2 regions of the Allobosea sp. 10L422 genome follow, and region 2 is predicted to be linked to the other one. Evidence: riboswitches for the same ligand, from Rfam matches in the RefSeq annotation. Region 2 holds a riboswitch; the other holds the start of a gene.
The links. Region 2 has a riboswitch for thiamine pyrophosphate ahead of thiC (phosphomethylpyrimidine synthase ThiC). Riboswitches for the same ligand answer to the same signal wherever they lie in the genome.

Region 1: linked by a shared signal. The riboswitch ahead of AC1DEZ_RS08675 (LuxE/PaaK family acyltransferase) and the one ahead of thiC (phosphomethylpyrimidine synthase ThiC) in region 2 are both predicted to bind thiamine pyrophosphate.

The regions. Positions count from the first base shown of each region.
Region 1 is NZ_JBFTJI010000003.1:84,429-93,984, reverse strand. Features, by position in the region: gene AC1DEZ_RS08685 (ABC transporter ATP-binding protein) at 1-270, opposite strand, end outside; gene AC1DEZ_RS08680 (acyl-CoA reductase) at 278-1,726, opposite strand; gene AC1DEZ_RS08675 (LuxE/PaaK family acyltransferase) at 1,732-2,808, opposite strand; TPP riboswitch at 2,898-3,025, opposite strand; gene ggt (gamma-glutamyltransferase) at 3,165-4,841, shown strand; gene AC1DEZ_RS08665 (phosphoglycerate dehydrogenase) at 4,861-5,826, shown strand; gene AC1DEZ_RS08660 (ABC transporter ATP-binding protein) at 5,972-6,688, opposite strand; gene AC1DEZ_RS08655 (ABC transporter ATP-binding protein) at 6,669-7,433, opposite strand; gene AC1DEZ_RS08650 (branched-chain amino acid ABC transporter permease) at 7,430-8,437, opposite strand; gene AC1DEZ_RS08645 (branched-chain amino acid ABC transporter permease) at 8,439-9,302, opposite strand; gene AC1DEZ_RS08640 (ABC transporter substrate-binding protein) at 9,387-9,556, opposite strand, start outside.
Region 2 is NZ_JBFTJI010000014.1:155,323-164,165, reverse strand. Features, by position in the region: gene AC1DEZ_RS23360 (OmpA family protein) at 1-554, shown strand, start outside; gene AC1DEZ_RS23355 (hypothetical protein) at 997-1,194, shown strand; TPP riboswitch at 1,266-1,370, shown strand; gene thiC (phosphomethylpyrimidine synthase ThiC) at 1,449-3,326, shown strand; gene AC1DEZ_RS23345 (hydroxyethylthiazole kinase) at 3,332-4,090, shown strand; gene AC1DEZ_RS23340 (SphA family protein) at 4,237-5,184, shown strand; gene AC1DEZ_RS23335 (linear amide C-N hydrolase) at 5,288-6,379, opposite strand; gene AC1DEZ_RS23330 (hypothetical protein) at 6,556-7,386, opposite strand; gene dnaK (molecular chaperone DnaK) at 7,757-8,843, shown strand, end outside.

The DNA.
Region 1 (9,556 bases), on a different contig from region 2:
CAGCCAGTCGAGCAGCGTCGGGGCCTGGAAGACGAAACCGGCGCGGGCGCTCGGGCCATGCAGCGCCTCGCCGCCGATGCGGATGGCGCCTTCGCTCGGCATGAGCAGGCCGGCCGCGAGCTTCAGCAGCGTGGTCTTGCCGCAGCCGCTGCGACCCAGCAGGCAATGGATCTCGCCGCGCGGGATCGCCCAGTCGACGCCGTCGACGACCGCGGAACCTGCCGCGCCATAACGATAGCGGACCTGTTTGATTGTGACGAAATCGGACATGGCAGGGTCAGTCGACATAGGGCGCGAACCCCTCTGCCGCCGCTTCCGTCGATTGCTCGATCTCGGTGAAGGTGGCGAGGTCGAGCAGGCTGAAGCGCCCGTCATGATGCCAGCCGGCTTCCGGTGCGGTCATCCGGCCCAGCGGGGCGATGCGGCTGATGCCGACTTCGCCCAATTGCTCCGCGAGCCGGAACAGCCTCTCGGGGGCTGCGGCGGCGCCCGCCGTTTGCAGGAAGCTGCGATAGGGCGCGACGAGGGCGGGGACGTCATCGAGGCTTTCGACCGAGACCAGCTTGAGCGTGCGGTTCAGGCCGGTCGGGTTCAGGGCTTCCGGCGCATCGACATGAACCACGCTCCAGCCATCGGAGGCCTCGCCAAGGAGTTCCGCAGTGCCGCCCAGCGCACGCATCTCCTGTGCGCCGCGCCATGCGACGATGGAAGAGGCTTCGCCTTGCGAAAGCGCGCGGCGGGGGTGGCGGGAGGCGAGGGCGGCGAGTTCCTGCGCGACGTAGCGCGCGAATTCGGCGGGGCTGACGCGTCCACCGCGCTCGACGAAGAGCATTTGCGGCGAATAGCAGCCCTGCTGCTCGTATCGGGCGACGTCATGGGCGGCGAGCCGGGCCAGGGCCGGAGCCTTGCGGCTGTCGAGCACTTCGCGCGCGATCACGCCGAAGCCGATCTTGTGGCCATGGGGCAGGAAGCGGGTCGTGATCGGCAGTTTCGCTCGCAGTGCCGCGAGCGTGTCGTTGCCGCCATAGGCCATGACGGTGTCGGCCGCGCGCAGGAACGCCGGTTCGGCAGCTGCTTCGCCGCCCTTCCACCAGACGATGGCGAGGCATTCGCCGAGTTCCGGGTCGATTTCGGCGAGGAGGCCCGCGAACCAACCGGCCGTCAGCGGCTCGGCCGAGGCGAGCTTGCCGACGCTGCCGGCCTTGACCAGCAATCCGCAGATCAGGCTCCAGAGCGAGAGCGCCGGGACATTGCCGGCCCAGACATGCAGCAGCAGTTCCGGGCCATGGGCGCGCAGGTAACCGCCCTTGGCCGTCGGCTGGAAGCCGTCGAGCATGGCGGGATTGGCGAAATCCTCGGCCAGGAAGCGCAGGAGCTGCGGGCGCCGGAAGGTCTTGAGATAGCTGGTCAGGCCGAGACGGACCGTCTCGCGGTCATAGCCGGTGACGATCGGTAGCAGGTGCTCGGCCTTGCGCCGCAGCGGGTGGCTGCGGTCGAGCAGGCGCGCGACGGCGGCGTCGATCGCCGCGACGATGCGCGCCGTGTCCATCCGCTTCAGCCGGGCGCGGGCATTGCTGCGCACATGCTCGCAGAGCGTCGCGGCCTGAGCCTCGTCGAGTTCCGGCAGCGCGACCGAGACGCTCTCGCCCCAGGCGCTGTGGCCGACCTCGCGCCAGCGCAGTGCCTCGCGGCTCAGGCCCGGCAGATGGCCCGCATGCTCGATCACGTCCGTCAGCCCCGCGCCGCGGCGAGGAATTCGGCCACGGCGACGGAGCAGCCCTTCGAGGCCTCGCCATCGACACGGCCGAGCAGCTTGAACCCGCCCGGAACGATCTCGCCGGCATCCTCGGTCAGGATCGCCGCGACGCAGTTGAAATGGGCGAGGTCGTGATGGACGATCACGCCCCGCTCGCCCTCCGGCAAATCCGCTCCGCTCAGCGGATCGACGACGCGGCTGCGGATCCAGTGCGGGCCGGATTTCACCGACGGGCAGACCGCATTGCCGTCGTCGTAGAGCTGCGAGCTCAGCTCGGTCATGCCGTACATGTTGATGCAGGATGAGCGCGGCACGCCGAAGGCGGCGGCGAGCCCGTCATAGAATTCGTCCGGCGTAAGTTCGCGCGACTGGCCCTTGAAGCCGCCGGTGTCAAGGATGAGGCTGCCTTCCGGCAGAGCAAACCGCAGGCCGCGTGCCGCGAGCTCATCCATCAGTGGCACGAAGGAATAGCTCGCGCCGAGCAGGGCATAGGGCTCGCCGCTGGCCTCGGCCTGTGCGAGCGCCGGCAGTAAACGATCCAGATCGAGACCGGCGGCGCCAATGAAGACCTGGGAATCGGGCGTTCCGCATTCGCGCCGGGCGAGCCCGAGATAATGCGCGAGCGAGGAATTCGGCAGCGCCGTCTCATCTGGGAAGAGGATGCCCATGCGGATGCGCTCGCGGCCAAGCATGAAACGCGCGCGGAAATTCACCAGCATCGAGCGCTTCCAGACGGCGAGCGTCGGGTGGTAGCTGCGGCCGCGCACGCCCTGTGTTGTGCCGCTCGTCATGAAGACATGGCTTGACGCCTCCGGCGGGCTGCAGCTCAGCGTCAGGTCCTTGAAGGCGGTGATCGGCACGGCCGGGATGTCGCGCCAGCGCTTCACCGAAAGCGGCGTGCGGCCGCGCTGCAAGCAGAAGCGCTTGTAGGGCTCGTTGTTGCGGAACTGATAGGCGAAGACCTTCAGCGCCATCGCCTCGAACTCGGCTTCCGACGCGTCGGGAAGCGCGATGAACGCCAGCAGCGCCTCGATGATCTCGGCTTGCGTCACTGCGGCCCACTCCGTTCGGACGCTCGCGGCCAAGCCGGGAGCGTCGATCGCAAAAGGATCACGGGCGCAAGCTGGAATCAGGGCCTTGGATGGCCGCATGTCCCGCATCCCTACGCCGGTATGATCCGGATCAGGTTCGGAGGGTCACCGCGTTGCCGGTCTCAAGAGCCAGCCGGCGGAATCTCAGCCTCCTAGCGAGGCCCCCCTGGGAACAGGGTTTAGGTGGGGCTTCGGGCCATGGCTTGTCAAGCGTTGCCGGCGCAAGGCCAGGTTGGAGCCGACTCGAAATCCTGACATGGCGCGCATGCCGAAGAAGAGGCTCGACGCCGGCCTTCAAAACCGTTTCTGTGCCGGCCATGAACCTTTCCGCGCCGCCGCCCCGCATCGCCTCCTTCACCTGCGAGAAGAAGCCGGCCACCGGCTCGCGCGGGATGGTCGTCACCAATCATCCGCTCGCCTCGGCGGCGGGCGCGCAGATGCTGCTCGCCGGCGGCAATGCGATCGATGCGGCGGTGGCGTCGCTGTTCGCGCTGACGGTGGCCGAGCCGATGATGGTCGGCATTCTCGGCGGTGGCCTGAGTCATATCCGCCTCGCGGACGGCCGCCATGTCGTGATCGACAATCTCTCGACCGCGCCGGGCCACGCGACTCCGGACATGTATGACTGCCTGTCCGACGAGATCGGCAGGCAGCGCGAGACACGCGACCGCGAGAACGTGGTCGGCGCCAAGGCCGTTGCAGTGCCGGGCGCGCTCAAGGGCTGGTGTGAGGCGCTGGCGCGCTTCGGCACGCTGCCGCTGGCCGAGGTGCTGCAGCCGGCGATCGGTCTGGCGGAGCGCGGCTTCGTGGTCACGCCCTATCTTTCGAATTGCATCACCGACAACGCCGCCGATCTCGCCCGCGATCCGGGCCTCACCGCGCTCCTGCTGCCGGGCGGCCAGCCACTCCAGCCCGGCATGCGGCTGGTTCAGCCGGACTATGCCGCCAGCCTGAAGCTGATTGCGGTGGAGGGGCCGGATGCGCTCTATGGTGGGCGGCTCGGGCGGGCGCTGACCGACTACATGGCGGCCCATGGCGGGCTGATCGATCAGGCCGATCTCGCGAATTACCGCATCGAGTTGCGCGAGCCGATCCGCGGCTCCTATCGCGGCTATGAGATCATCGGCCCGCCGCCGCCCTCGTCCTCGGGCGTGCATATCGCGCAGATGCTCAACATCCTCGAAGGTTACGATATCGGTGCGCTCGGCTTCGGCTCGGCGGATGCGGTGCATCTGTTGGCCGAGGCGCTGAAGATCGCCTTCGCCGACCGGGCGGTGGCGACGGCTGATCCCGCCTTCGTCAAGGTGCCGGTCAACAGGCTGATCGACAAGGGCTATGCGGCCGAGCGGCGCGCCCTGATCGAGATCGGCCGGGCGAAGAGCTGGACGGCCGGGCTTTCGGGCGGTGAATCCGCCGACACCACCCATGTCACCGTCGCGGATGCGCAAGGCAATGTCGTCAGCGCGACGCAGACGATCAACGGGCTGTTCGGCGCCTGCGTGCAGATTCCGGGCACCGGGATGATCGCCAACAACTACATGTTCAACTTCGATCCGCATCCCGGCCGCGCGCTCTCGATCGCGCCGGGCAAGCGGGTCTTCACCTCGATGGCGCCGATGATGGCGCTGAAGGAGGGCAAGCTTGCCTTCGCGCTGGGATTGCCGGGTGCATTGCGCATCTTCCCGTCGGCGCTGCAGGCGATCGTGAACCTGATCGACCACCGCATGACGCTGCAGGAAGCGGTCGAGGCGCCGCGCGTCTGGACAGAAGGCGGCGTGCTCGAGCTCGAGGAAGCCATCCCCGAAGCGGTCGCGCAGGAGCTCGCGGCCCGCGGCCACAGGATCCTGCGTTCGCCGCGCGTCGCCGGCGGGATGAATGCCATCGCCTTCAACCCGGATGGCACGCTGACGGGCGCCGCCTGCTGGCGCGCCGATGGCACGCCGGTCGCCATCTCCGGCGGGCTTGCCCGTGCCGGCGCACGCTTCACCATCTGACCTATTTCCGGACCTTTCCATGCCCGAGACGATCGTTCTCCTCGATATGACCAGCCCCGAGCGGGCCGACCGGCTGCGTGCGCTGCTGCCGGATGGCTTCGTGCTGACGCATGGGACCGCGCGCGGCGACGAGCACATGAAGGAGATCATCGCCGAGGCCGATTACGCGATCTCCGGGCAGGTCGGCGTCTCCGCCGACGTGCTGCGGGCGGCGAAGAAGCTGAAGCTGCTGCACAAATGGGGCGTCGGCTACGACAACATCGACATCGCCGCAGCCAAGGAACTTGGCATCCAGGTCGCGCGCACGACAGGCTCCAATGCGGTCGCCGTTTCGGAATTCGCGATCGGGTTGATGCTGTCGACCCTGCGCCTCATCGCCTACGGGAATGCTGAGCTTAAGAAGGGCCATTGGCGCACGGGTCAATTGCCTTCGGATACCTATACGCTCTCGGGCAAGACGGTCGGCATCGTCGGCTTCGGGGCGATCGGCAAGAATGTCGCGAAGCTGCTGAAGGGCTTCGGCTGCACCATCCTCTACAGCAAGCGCACGCCGCTCGACGCTGCCGAAGAAGCAGCGCTGGGCGTGAAGCATGCTTCGATGGCCGAAATCCTGGCGCAGGCGGACGTCGTCTCGCTGCATTGCCCGCTGACGCCCGAAACCAAGGATCTGATCGATCTGGCGGCCTTGAAGGCGATGAAGAAGACGGCGGTGCTGATCAATGTCGCGCGCGGCGGCGTCGTCAACGAGGCCGATCTCGTCACGGCGCTCAGGGCGAAGGAGATCGCCGGCGCGGCGATGGATGTCTACGAGATCGAGCCGCTCGCGGCCGAGAGCGAATTGCTCACCCTCGACAATCTCGTGACCACGCCGCATCTCGCCGCCATGGCGTCCGACAATTTCGCCCCGGTGGTGATGCGGATGTTCACCAACATGCAGCATGTGTCGCGTGGCGAGCTGGTGCCGCCGCTCGATCTCGTGGTGTGAGTCGGCGCTGTCTGCCGGCTTGGGTATCCGTCATTCTCGGGCCAAGCGAAGCGCAGACTCGAGAATCTCGTGACGAGAAGGCGCTGGTTTCCGAGATGCTTGGGTCAAGCCCGAGCATGACGGCCAGGTTTGGGTGCGGTGAAGCTCAATGCAGCCCGCCGACGCCGACATAGCGTTCGAGCACGGCGGCATCGCTCCGCAGCGCGTCGGGTTTGCCCGACCAGACGATGCGTCCGCGTTCGAGGATGATGACGTCCTCGGCGAAAGCGAGCGCGCTTTCCAGACGCTGCTCGACGAAGAGGATTGTCATTGCGCCGCTCGCGGCGAGCCGCGTGAAGGCTTCCATCAGCATGTCGCAGATGACTGGGGCCAGGCCCTCCAGCGGTTCGTCGAGCAGGAGTACCGAGGGCTCGCCGAGTATGGTGCGGGCTGTCGCCAGCATCTGCTGCTCGCCGCCCGAAAGCTGCGAGCCCAGGTTGCGGCGGCGTTCCTGCAGGCGGGGAAAGAGCGCATAGGCCTCCTCGATCGCGCTGCGCGGGCGGCCCTTCAGCCCGGCGAAGAGGTTTTCCTCCACGGTCAGGCCCTTGAATACCTCGCGTGTCTGGGGCACGAGGCCGATGCCGCTATGGGCGCGGGCGGCGGTGGCGAGCGCGGTGATGTCGATGCCGTCAACGCTGATGCTGCCGGAATAGCGTCGCGTCAGCCCCATCAAGCTCGCCATCAGCGTGGTCTTGCCCATGCCGTTGCGGCCGAGGATGGAGAGGCGTCCGCCCGCCGGCACGGAGAACGAGACATCCTCCAGCACATGGGTCTGGCCGTAGCCGGCGCTCAGGCCGCGGACGTCAAGCGTGGCTGCCGGCATGCGCGTAGTTCCCGAGATAGGCTTCACGGACCTTGGGGTCCCTGGCGACATCGGCCGGCAGGCCCTGGAAGATGAGTTCGCCTGCAGCGAGCACGACCACGCGCTTGGCGAAGCGGAAGACGAGGTCCATGTCGTGTTCGATCATCAGAACCGCGAGGGAGGCGGGCAGGCGGGCCAGCGCCTCCTCGATGCGCGGCGTGTCGGCGGAGGGCACGCCGGCCGCGGGTTCGTCGAGCAGCAGCACCTTCGGGCGCTGCGCCAGCGCGATCGCGATTTCCAGCAGGCGTTGCTGGCCATAGGCGATGGTGGCGACCTTGCGGCGCGCGACCTCGGCAAGCCCGAGCATGGCGAGGATCTCGTCGGCTTCGTCGCGTGCTTCGGAAGCTCCGTGGAAACGGGCGAAGATGCGCGTCGCGCGACCCTGCCGCTGCAGGATGGTCATGACGACATGCTCTTCCGGCGTCATGTCCGGGAAGAGGCGGGTGACCTGGAAGGTGCGGACGAGACCGCGTCGCACGCGTTTCACGGCGCCCAGGCCCGTGATGTCCTCGCCGGCGAGGCGGACGCTGCCTGCGCTCGGCGGGATGCGGCCGGTGACGAGGTTGACGAAGGTGGTCTTGCCGGCGCCGTTCGGGCCGATCAGGGCGAGGCGCTCGCCCTCGGTCATCGCCAGCGAGATGTCGCGGCTGACCTTGAGCCCGCCGAACTCCTTCGTGAGATGCGAGACCTCGAACACGGCGCTCATCGGCCGGCCCCCCAGCGGTTGCGCGTCAGCAGGCGTGCGATTTCGTCCAGCGTGCCGGAAAGCCCGCGCGGGGCGAAGAGCACGATGGCGATCAGCACGGCGCCGACCAGCGTCATCCAGTGGAAGGGGTTGATCGCGGCGACGATATGCTCGAGCGCCATGAAGATCACGGTGCCGATCAGCGCCCCGTAGAGGTTGCCGATACCGCCCAGCACCAGCATGACGAGCGCGTTGGCCGAGATCTCGAAACTCACGCTGTCGAGCCCGACGACCTGCGTCGCGATGGCCGCGAGCGCGCCGCCCATGCCGGCGACCGCGCCGGAGATCACGAACATCTTGAGCAGCACCGGGAAGGCGTAGATGCCGAGCGCGCTGATGCGCAGCGGGTCTTCCTTGAGGCCACGGCAGACCATGCCGAAGGGCGAGCGCGTGATGAGGCGTAGCGCCGCGAAGACGACAATGAGCAGAGCGAGGCCGAAGAGATAGGCGCTGCGGCCCCAGAGGTCGAATTCGAAGATGCCGAAGAGCGGGGCGGGGACCATGCCGGAGAGGCCGTCGCTACCGCCTGTCAGCGAGGAGGCCTTGTTGGCGGCCTCGTGCAGGAGCTGGACGATGGCGATTGAGAGGACGAGCTGCGGCAGGCCATGGGCGCGCAGCATCACTGTGCCCATGAGCAGCCCCATGACGGCGCCTGCTGCGGCGCCGATCAGGATGAGCAGGAAGGGCTCGGTCACGCCATGCACGCAGGCGATACCGGCGGCATAGGCGCCGGCACCGTAGAGCGCACCCTGGCCGAGCGAGGCGATGCCGCAATAGCCGACGATCAGGTCGAGCGAGAGCACGAGCAGCGCAACCGAGATGACGCGGGTCAGGAAGGCGAGGTTGTCAGGGAAGAGCACATAACCGGCGAGGCCGACCAGCGCGATGACGGCGAGGCCAAGGAGATCGCGGCCGAGCGTGCGGAGACGATGCGTGCCGGGATGCCGGAGCGTGGCGTCAGTCATCTTACTGCGCCCGCCCCATCAGGCCGCGCGGAAAGGCACAGACCACCAGGATCACTGCGAGATAGAAGAAGAAATTGCCGAATTCCGGCATGAGATAGCGCCCGGTGACATCGATGGCGCCGAGCAGCAGGCAAGCGGCAAGCGCCCCTGGGATCGAGCCTGCGCCGCCTACGGAGACCACGACCAGGAACGTCACCATATAGCGCAAGGCGTAATAGGGTTCGATCGGCAGGAATTCGGCGCCGACCACGCCGCCGAAGGCGGCGAGACCGATCGCGAGCGCGAAGCTCGCTGCATAGATGATCTCAGTGCGCACGCCGAGCGCGCGCGCCATCGGAGCGTTCTCGACGGCGGCGCGCAGATGGATGCCGAAGCCGGTGCGCTCGATCAGGAGCCACAGACCTCCGGCGACGACGAGGCCGCTGACGATGACGAAGATCCGGTGGCCGGCGATGCTGCGGAAGCCGAGATCGATCGGCCGGGCGAGCTCGGCCGGCAGCGGGATCGTCTTCAGCGTCGGGCCGAAGAAGTAGTTGGTGATGCCGATGACGCAGAAGGTGATGCCGATCGTCATGAGCACCTGCGAGAGCTCGCTGCGGTCGTAGATGCGGCGATAGAGCAGGCGCTCCAGCGGGATCGCGAGCAGCACCGTGCCGACCATGGCGAGAATGATGGCGAAGCCGTAGCCGAGGCCGAGATCGCGCGCCGCATAGGAGGCGATGTAGCCGCCGATCATGGCGAAGGCGCCATGCGCGAGATTGACCACCCGCATCAGTCCCATCGTCAGCGACAGGCCGATGCAGATGATGAACAGCGCCATGCCATAGGCGAAAGCGTCCATGGCGATGCTCAGCGCGGTCTGCATCTGCGGGCCTCGTCGAACCGGACAGTGGAGAGCGAGGGTGCCTGGCGCACCCTCGCGAATCTTAGTGCTGGTTGCCGGCCGCGCTCACTTGGCGAGGCCGGGGTCCTTCTGGTCCGGGAAGCTGGCGATCTCCCGGTTGATCCAGCGGCCCTGCGCATCCTTGGCGACCTCGCGCAGATAGATCGTCTGCGTGATGTGCCGGGTCTCGGGATCGATCTTGACCGGGCCGCGCGGGCTCTCCCAGGCGAGGCCCT
Region 2 (8,843 bases):
ACGATATCGTCGTGCTGCCGCCGCCGCCGCTGCCGATCCCGCGCGAGCGCTATATCGTCGATGCCGACCAGGCCGACGAGGCGTTGATCTACGAGACGATCATGGCGCCGCCGATCGCCGCGATCCCGCGCCGTTACACGCTGGACGAGGTCCGCTATTCGCCGGATCTGCGCGCCCGCATGCGCAGCGTCGATATCGACACGATCAACTTCGAGACCGGCTCCTGGCAGGTCACGCCCGACCAGGCGCAGCGCCTCGCAGTGATCGCGGATTCGATCCGGCGCGTGCTGCAAGGCTCGCCGAACGAGGTCTTCCTCGTCGAGGGCCACACCGACGCGGTTGGTGCCGATGTCGACAATCTCTCGCTCTCGGATCGCAGGGCCCAGTCGGTCGGGGAGATCCTGACGCGCGACTTCCAGATCCCGCCGGAAAACCTGACCACCCAGGGCTATGGCGAGCAGTATCTGAAGGTGCAGACGCAAGGGGCATCCCGCGAAAACCGGCGTGTGACGCTGCGGCGCATCACGCCGCTGCTGACCGGCCAGAACCGCTGACCTCTCGAACGGGGCTGCCCGTTGAGCAGCCCCGTTCGCTGTGGGGGTGTGGGGAACCCCGCACCCCCACAGCGGTTTCTCTTCCGGAGGAGGCGCTGATGGGAGATGCAGCCATGAAGATGTCCGCTCTGGCGATGGCAGGTCTGGTGCTTGCCGGTTCGTTCGCGCCGTTTCCGACATGGGCTCAGAATGCTCCCCCTGCCGAGAAACAGCCTGCTCCAGGCGTGCCGGTGGCGCCGCGTGCGGATGAGGCCGTGCGGCCGCCGGCAGGGGAACGCGGTATGCGGCCTCGCGCCGACAGGCGTGAGCAGCGCTATGACAGGGCGCAGGCTGGTCCGCCGCAGCCGAGTCGCGACCCGCCGATGCGCGCTCGGTGCCGTCGATCATCAGGCCCTGAAGGTCGTTCAGGATTTGGCAAGGCGGGCGCATTAGCGTCGCCGGCATGAGCGACGCAGCCTCCGTTTCCCGCAGCATCGTCACGATGCAGGCCGCCTCGACGCAGCAGGCGCTGTCGGTCGAGATGCTCAAGCAGAACGCGCAGGCTGACCAAAGCCTCGTCACCATGCTCCAGCAGAGCGTCGAGCAGACGCAGGCGACGCTCCCGGCCGGTCAGGGCGGCCTCGTCGACCGCACCGCCTGATCTCCTTTCCCCAGCTTCGATCGTTTGTCGCTGAGGCCGTTGCCAAGCGACTTCTCTGCGCCTAACCTCGCCTCTGTTCCGAGGGGTGCCCGCAAGGGCTGAGATGGCTTCCGAAGCCGAACCCGTCGAACCTGATCCGGGTCATACCGGCGGAGGGACTGGAACGCGTGCACAGGGCCGAGCCTTGTCCGCAGACAGCGACTGTACCGCTTTCAAACCCGGATCTCCTGACCTGTCGCAAGGAGGAGATCCTCATGAATGCCCACGCAAAACCCCAGAAGAACAGCGTCAAGACCGCGCCGCAAAGCGTGACGACCGGCCCGATCATCGGCTCGCGCAAAATCTATGTCGCCGCGCCCGAGCATCCCGAGATGCGCGTGCCCTTCCGCGAGGTCGTGCTGACGACCGATGCCGAGCCGCCGGTGCGCATCTACGACCCGTCCGGCCCCTATACCGAGACCGACGCCAGGATCGACCTGAATGCCGGCCTGACGCAGCCGCGCCGCGCTTGGCTCGATGCCCGCGGCTTCCAGACCGTGCCCGGCCGCGCCGTCACCGCCGCCGATAACGGCCATATCAGCGAAGCGCAGCTCGTGCCGGCCTGCCCGGCCGAGCGCCCGATCCTCGAGGCGAAGCCCGGCCAGATGGCGACGCAATACGAGTTCGCCAAGGCCGGCATCGTCACGCCCGAGATGATCTATGTCGCCCATCGCGAGAATCTCGGCCGCGCCGCCATGATGGAAGGCGCCAGGGAGCGCCATGCCGACGGCGAGAGCTTCGGCGCTGTCGTTCCGGAATTCGTCACGCCCGAATTCGTCCGCGAGGAGATCGCGCGCGGCCGGGCCATCATCCCGGCCAACATCAACCACCCCGAGCTGGAGCCGATGGCGATCGGCCGCAACTTCCTGGTCAAGATCAACGCCAATATCGGCAATTCGGCCGTGACTTCGGGTGCCGCCGAGGAGGTCGAGAAGCTGGTCTGGGCGATCCGCTGGGGTGCCGACACGGTGATGGACCTCTCCACCGGCCGCAACATCCACAACATCCGCTCCTGGATACTCAGAAATTCGCCGGTGCCGATCGGCACGGTGCCGATCTATCAGGCGCTGGAGAAGGTCGGCGGCGATCCGATCAAGCTCGACTGGGAGGTGTTCAAGGACACCCTCATCGAGCAGGCGGAGCAGGGCGTCGACTACTTCACCATCCATGCCGGCGTTCGCCTTCCCTATGTCCCGCTGACGGCCAGCCGTGTGACCGGCATCGTCTCGCGCGGCGGCTCGATCATGGCGCGCTGGTGCCTGGCGCATCACAAGGAAAGCTTCCTCTACGAGCGCTTCGACGAGATCTGCGACATCATGCGCAAATACGACGTCTCGTTCTCGCTCGGTGACGGCCTGCGTCCGGGCTCGATCGCCGACGCCAATGACCGCGCCCAGTTCGCCGAGCTGGAGACGCTGGGCGAGCTGACTCAGGTCGCCTGGAAGAAGGGCTGCCAGGTCATGATCGAGGGCCCCGGCCATGTGCCGATGCACAAGATCAAGGAGAATATGGACAAGCAGCTGCGCGAATGCGGCGAGGCGCCCTTCTACACGCTCGGACCGCTGACCACCGACATCGCGCCGGGTTATGACCACATCACCTCTGGCATCGGCGCGGCGATGATCGGCTGGTATGGCTGCGCTATGCTCTGCTACGTCACGCCCAAGGAGCATCTCGGCTTGCCGAACCGTGACGACGTCAAGACCGGCGTCATCACCTATCGCATCGCCGCCCATGCCGCCGATCTCGCCAAGGGCCACCCGGCGGCGAAGATCAGGGACGACGCGGTCTCCCGCGCCCGCTTCGACTTCCGCTGGGAGGACCAGTTCAACCTGGCGCTCGACCCCGACACGGCGCGCGAGTTCCACGACGAGACGCTGCCGAAGGATGCCCACAAGGTCGCGCATTTCTGCTCGATGTGCGGGCCGAAATTCTGCTCGATGAAGATCACGCAGGACCTGCGCGCTGAGGTTCTCGCGATGAGCGACAATGAGAGGGCAAGTCTCGAGGCCATGGCTGCTGAAGGCATGGCGGCGAAGTCGAAGGAATTCCTCGACAAGGGTGGCAGCATCTATCTACCTGCGGCCGAATGAGCGGCATGAACGACAGCCTCGACGCGGCCAAGGTCGCGTCGATCCTCGCGCGGGTGTCCGAGCGCCGCCCGCGCATCCATTGCCTGACCAATACCGTAGCGCAGAACGTCACCGCCAACATGCTGCTCGCCTTCGGGGCCGTGCCCTCGATGGCTGGTCATCCCGAGGAGGTTGCGGCGGTCGCGGCCGGGGCAAGCGCGATCCTGATCAATCTGGGCACGATCAGCCCTGAGGGCGAGCGCGCGATCCCGAAGCTCGTCGCTGTGGCGCGCGAACGCGGCATTCCGCTGGTGCTCGACCCGGTCTTCGTCGAGCTGTCGCCCCTGCGGCTGCGGCTGGCCGAGGACGTTTTGCGGCTGCCGGGCGTCGTCGTGCGTGGCAACGCCGCCGAGATGGCGGCCTTGGCCTGGCTGCTGGAGCGCTCCCCCGGCGTCACGCGCGCGACGACAGGGGCTGTCGACGCGATCGACGGTCCTTCCGGCAAGCTCTCCGTGGCCTTCGGGCATCCGCTGATGAGCCGGGTAACCGGACTGGGCTGCGCTTCAAGCGCGCTGGTGGCTGCCTGCCTCGCGGTCGAGCCCGATCCCGTGATTGCAGCGGCTGCGGCGCTGACGGCCTACGGCATCGCGGGCGAAATCGCAGCCGAGCGTTGCCATGGCCCCGGCAGCTTTGCCGTCGAACTGATCGATGCGGTCGCTGGCCTCGAGGCCGGAATGCTGCAAGCACGTATGGCGCGAATGTCACACATGAAAGACATGATGTAGCCGGGATTCACCGCCGCCCGCAGGCATCCTAGGGTCGCATGGCTGATTCGCCCGGCTGGCGACGGCCGCGCCGGGGGGCAACAGACAACATGATGCGTAACGAAGCCTGCGGGCAATCGCACAGGCCCTTTCGGCTTGTCGCCCTGATGGCCCTTGGTCTGGCCGCCGGCTGCGTCGGGCTGCCGGAGGATGTCCGGGCGGCCGAGAACGGCACGGGCTTCTATCTGCTCGGCGGCCGTGGCGCGATGGCTGGCTATCTGCCGCCTCCCGGGGTCTATTTCGAGAGCGACACCTACAGCTACGACGCCAAGCTCGACGCCCGGAAGTCATTGCCTTCCGGCGGTCGCTTCGTTGCCGGTGTGCGGAGTCAGGCACGGGCCGATTTCCTGAGCGGAACGTGGGTGACGCCCTGGGAACTCGCCGGGGGCAATCTCGCCTTCGGGGCCACTCTGCCTGTCGGCCGCGTCCGGGTCGCGGCCGGTGTCGAATACGATTCGCCGCAAACGAACCGCCTTGTCGGCTCCAATTTGCGCGACAAGGCCACGATGGTCGGCGATCCCGTATTCTCGACGATTCTCGGCTGGCATGCCGGCAAGTTCCATTGGAATGCAACCGTCATGGTGAACGCGCCTGCGGGCGAGTACCGCAACGGGGAACTGGCCAATCTTGCCTTTCACCGCTGGGCCACGGATCTGTCCGGCGCCCTCACCTGGTTCGATCCGGAAACCGGCATCGATCTCTCAGGCATCGCCGGGGTGACGTTCAACGGCACTAATCCGGCCACGGACTACCGGACGGGCACCGAGTTTCACTTGGAATGGGCCGCCTCGAAAGCGTTGACCAGCGCGCTTTCCGCCGGAGTGATCGGCTATCACTATCAGCAGGTCACCGGTGACAGCGGAGCGGGCGCGCAGCTCGGTGCCTATAAGGGCCGCGTGACCGCGCTCGGCGGCACGCTGGCCTATAATTTCACGATTGGAAAGACGCCGATCTCTACCCGCATCAAGGTTCTGCGCGAGTTCGCCGTCGAGAACCGCGCGCGCGGAACCGTCGGCCTGCTCACGGTCTCGTTGCCGCTGACGACCTCTCCCTGACGCAAAAAGAAGCCCGCGTGATGCGGGCTTGGTTCTCTCGGTCCTTGGGTGGCCCGGAGAAGAAAATGCCCGCTCTCGAAGGGGAGAGCGGGCAGCTTCGGCATTACGGCTTCGCGAACTGAAGAGCCGGAGGCACCGGGTTCGGCTTGAACGGCGCGACCTGAAGTGCCTTGGCGTCGAGGTCGAAGCTGGTCAGGTCGACCATGCGCAGGACCTGATCCTGATAGCTTTTGATATAGTACTTCTTGGCCCTGAGATCCGCGACCGAAGTCCACTGGGTATATTCGAGCTCCCCGCCCTTCGCCGCCGAGTTGATGAAGCCGACCGGGATGTCGAAATTGTTCATGATGTGCTCGACGAGACGAACGGTCTGGGGGCCGTCGGGAGCCTGCTTCGCCGAGGCGACGTAGCCGAGCGCGCGGATGAAGCGCGAGGGCGGCGTCGGGTCGCCGGGAATCCCGAGCAGGCCGGAGCCTTGCCCGAAGGGCTCGAAGGTCTTGCCGCCGATCTTCAGCGGATCGGCCGCGACGGGCGAAATCTTGACGTAGTTGCGGATGTTGTTGAGGTGCCAGTCGAAGGTCGGGGAGTTCGTCAGAACGCCCATCGGGTTGTCATAGACCTTCAGTTTGCCGTCCACCGGCTCGATCACGATCGAGGCGCCCGTCGCATCGTGGATCGGGAAGTGGAATGGCAGCGTGAAATTCACGATCGGCGCCGGAAGGTCGACGATCACGGCCTTGTTGAGCGCTTCCTTGACCTCAGCGACGGTAGCGAAGTTCGACAGGACCCAGCTCAGGAATTCCCAGGGCGCGAGCGCGGTGTTCGGGTCGGCTTGCGCCACGGGCGTGTAGCCCACGAAATCCGGGAAATACAGGGCGCCGCCAGCGAGTCCCTTCTCGTTCATGCCGTCGGAGACGAAAGGCTGGCCGAAGCTCATCACGCCGACGAATGCATAGCGCGTGTTCCACTTGGGAGCCGGCATGTTGGCGGGGCGGGTGCCGACGAAGGCGTAGTTCCGCGGGACGACGACGACGTCGGACGGTGTCTGGAGCGCGTATTCGAGCGTGCGGCCGTAAACCGGCGTGCCGTCGGCCGCAATCATCAGAATATTCGTGCAGGCCTGAGCCGGCGCGGCGCTGGCGAGCAGGCCGGCGAGCAGGGCCGACAGGCCTTTTCTCGCGAAACCCCAATTCATAAGACGCATTCTATCCCCCAAAGCGGTGTGCCCGGGCTTGGTACGCGGTCACTCACGCAGCAATCGTAAAGAAGCGCGCTGCCTTCTGGGGGCCGGAAGGAGAGCCGGAAAAATTGGTGAATGGAGCCCTAACAGGCGACGAACCCGGCGCCGCCGGCAAGGGCCAGGCCGACTTTCTACTGCGTCGGGGCGAGCGACAGCGGTGCCGGCTTCGGCGTTGCCGGACGCGGCTTCGGCTTGGGGGCGGGCTTGGACTCGGTGCCAAGGCCGAGCCGCACGCGCAGCGCGGCGGCGCGGGCTTCCGTGATCCGGGCCGCACAGAAGCCCATCTGACCCTCGCGCTGGAAATCGCGGCAGATGGTTTCGCGCTCGGAGGAGAAACCCGCCTGCTCGCGGGCGATCGAGCGCTGCTCGACGGCGTCAGACTTGGCCGTCAGGGTCCGGTACCCCTCGCGGACGGCGCGCTCGGCGGTGCCGCGCGCCCGCTCGATCTCCCTTGCCTGCGCGGCGATCGTTCGGGCGTCCGGGCCCCACAGGCCACGCGGATCGATCCGGCACTGGGCCGCCTCGACGACGCAAGGTTCGGTGGGCTCCACGACGAGGACGGCGCCGTCGAGGACGTCGAAGACGATCGGGCAGATCGGCGCCTCCAGCCGGTAGCGGGGCACGCCGGCCGGCCGTCCCAGCGCCGTGACCGGGACGGGCGCGTCGCCGAAGGAAACAGAGCAGGGCTCGACCAGATTGACTGGCTGGAAGCCGTCGAGGCCGAGCTTCATCCCGAAGCCGTTGGCGGTTTTCGTGAAGGTCGCTTCGCCGTGATGGCCGTTGCGGTGAAGGATCTTTCCGAGGATTGCCTCCTCGGTCGGGATCTTGATCGCGGGCATGCTCGGTGGTCGCGGTGCTGCCGGCGCGCCGGGCGCAGAGGGAGCACCCTGCTGCGTGCCGGGAGCATTGAATGGCTGTGCGCCCGGCAATTGCAGGGGCTGCGCCTGCGCGAGCGCCGTCATCGCGGCCGAGATAGCCACCAGCATAGGGGCGATGCGCGTCGATCGGCTCATGGTGTCCATGCGCAAACGGAACGGCCTTCCTGCATGAAGGCGGGCGCAATTCCGCGCAAGGGCCGCAAGGACACAGTCGCTGCGGAAAGCGCCGGCGCAGCCCAAAACCCCACGATCCCCGCTTCTTAATCGGCTCGCCTGTCTTGCAAGGGCGGGAACACCCTCACTATATACGCGCCCAAGGGGCGGTTTAACCACCGTCAAACGTGGAATGCCGGAGCGTTCGCCGCTGAAGCGGGGGCGACCCGGTCCATGGGCCGGCAGGCGGCGTGAATGCGTCGCAGGCCGGCGATCTGCTCAATCGAAAGGGATCCCATCCATGGGTAAAGTCATTGGTATCGACCTCGGCACGACCAACAGCTGCGTTGCAGTGATGGAAGGCACCACGCCGAAGGTCATCGAGAATTCCGAGGGCGCGCGCACCACGCCCTCCATCGTCGCCATCACGGATGATGGCGAGCGCCTTGTCGGCCAGCCTGCCAAGCGCCAGGCCGTCACCAATCCGGAGCGTACCTTCTTCGCGATCAAGCGCCTCATCGGCCGTACCTACGACGATCCGATGACGCAGAAGGACCTGAAGCTCGTTCCCTACAAGATCACCAAGGCCTCGAACGGGGACGCTTGGGTGTCCGCCGACGGCAAGGAATATTCGCCGTCGCAGATCTCGGCCTTCACGCTCACCAAGATGAAGGAGACGGCGGAGGCCTATCTCGGCCAGCCCGTCACCCAGGCCGTCATCACGGTTCCCGCTTATTTCAACGACGCCCAGCGCCAGGCCACCAAAGATGCCGGCAAGATTGCCGGCCTTGAGGTGCTCCGAATCATCAACGAGCCGACGGCGGCTGCGCTCGCCTACGGGCTTGAGAAGAAGTCCGCCGGCACCATCGCGGTCTATGACCTCGGCGGCGGCACCTTCGACGTCTCGATCCTCGAGATCGGCGACGGCGTCTTCGAGGTGAAGTCGACCAACGGCGACACCTTCCTCGGCGGCGAGGACTTCGACATGCGCCTCGTCGAATATCTCGCGGACGAGTTCAAGCGCGAGCAGGGCATCGACCTGAAGAAGGACAAGCTCGCTCTCCAGCGCCTGAAGGAAGCGGCCGAGAAGGCCAAGATCGAGCTCTCGACCACCGCCCAGACCGAGATCAACCTGCCCTACATCACGGCGGATGCTTCCGGTCCGAAGCACCTCGCCATCAAGCTGTCGCGCGCCAAGTTCGAGAGCCTGGTCGACGATCTCATCCAGCGCACCATCGAGCCCTGCAAGAAGGCGCTCAAGGATGCCGGCCTCTCGGCGGGCCAGATCGACGAGGTCGTTCTCGTCGGCGGCATGACCCGCATGCCGAAGGTGCAGGAGGTCGTGAAGCAGTTCTTCGGCAAGGAGCCGCATAAGGGCGTCAATCCCG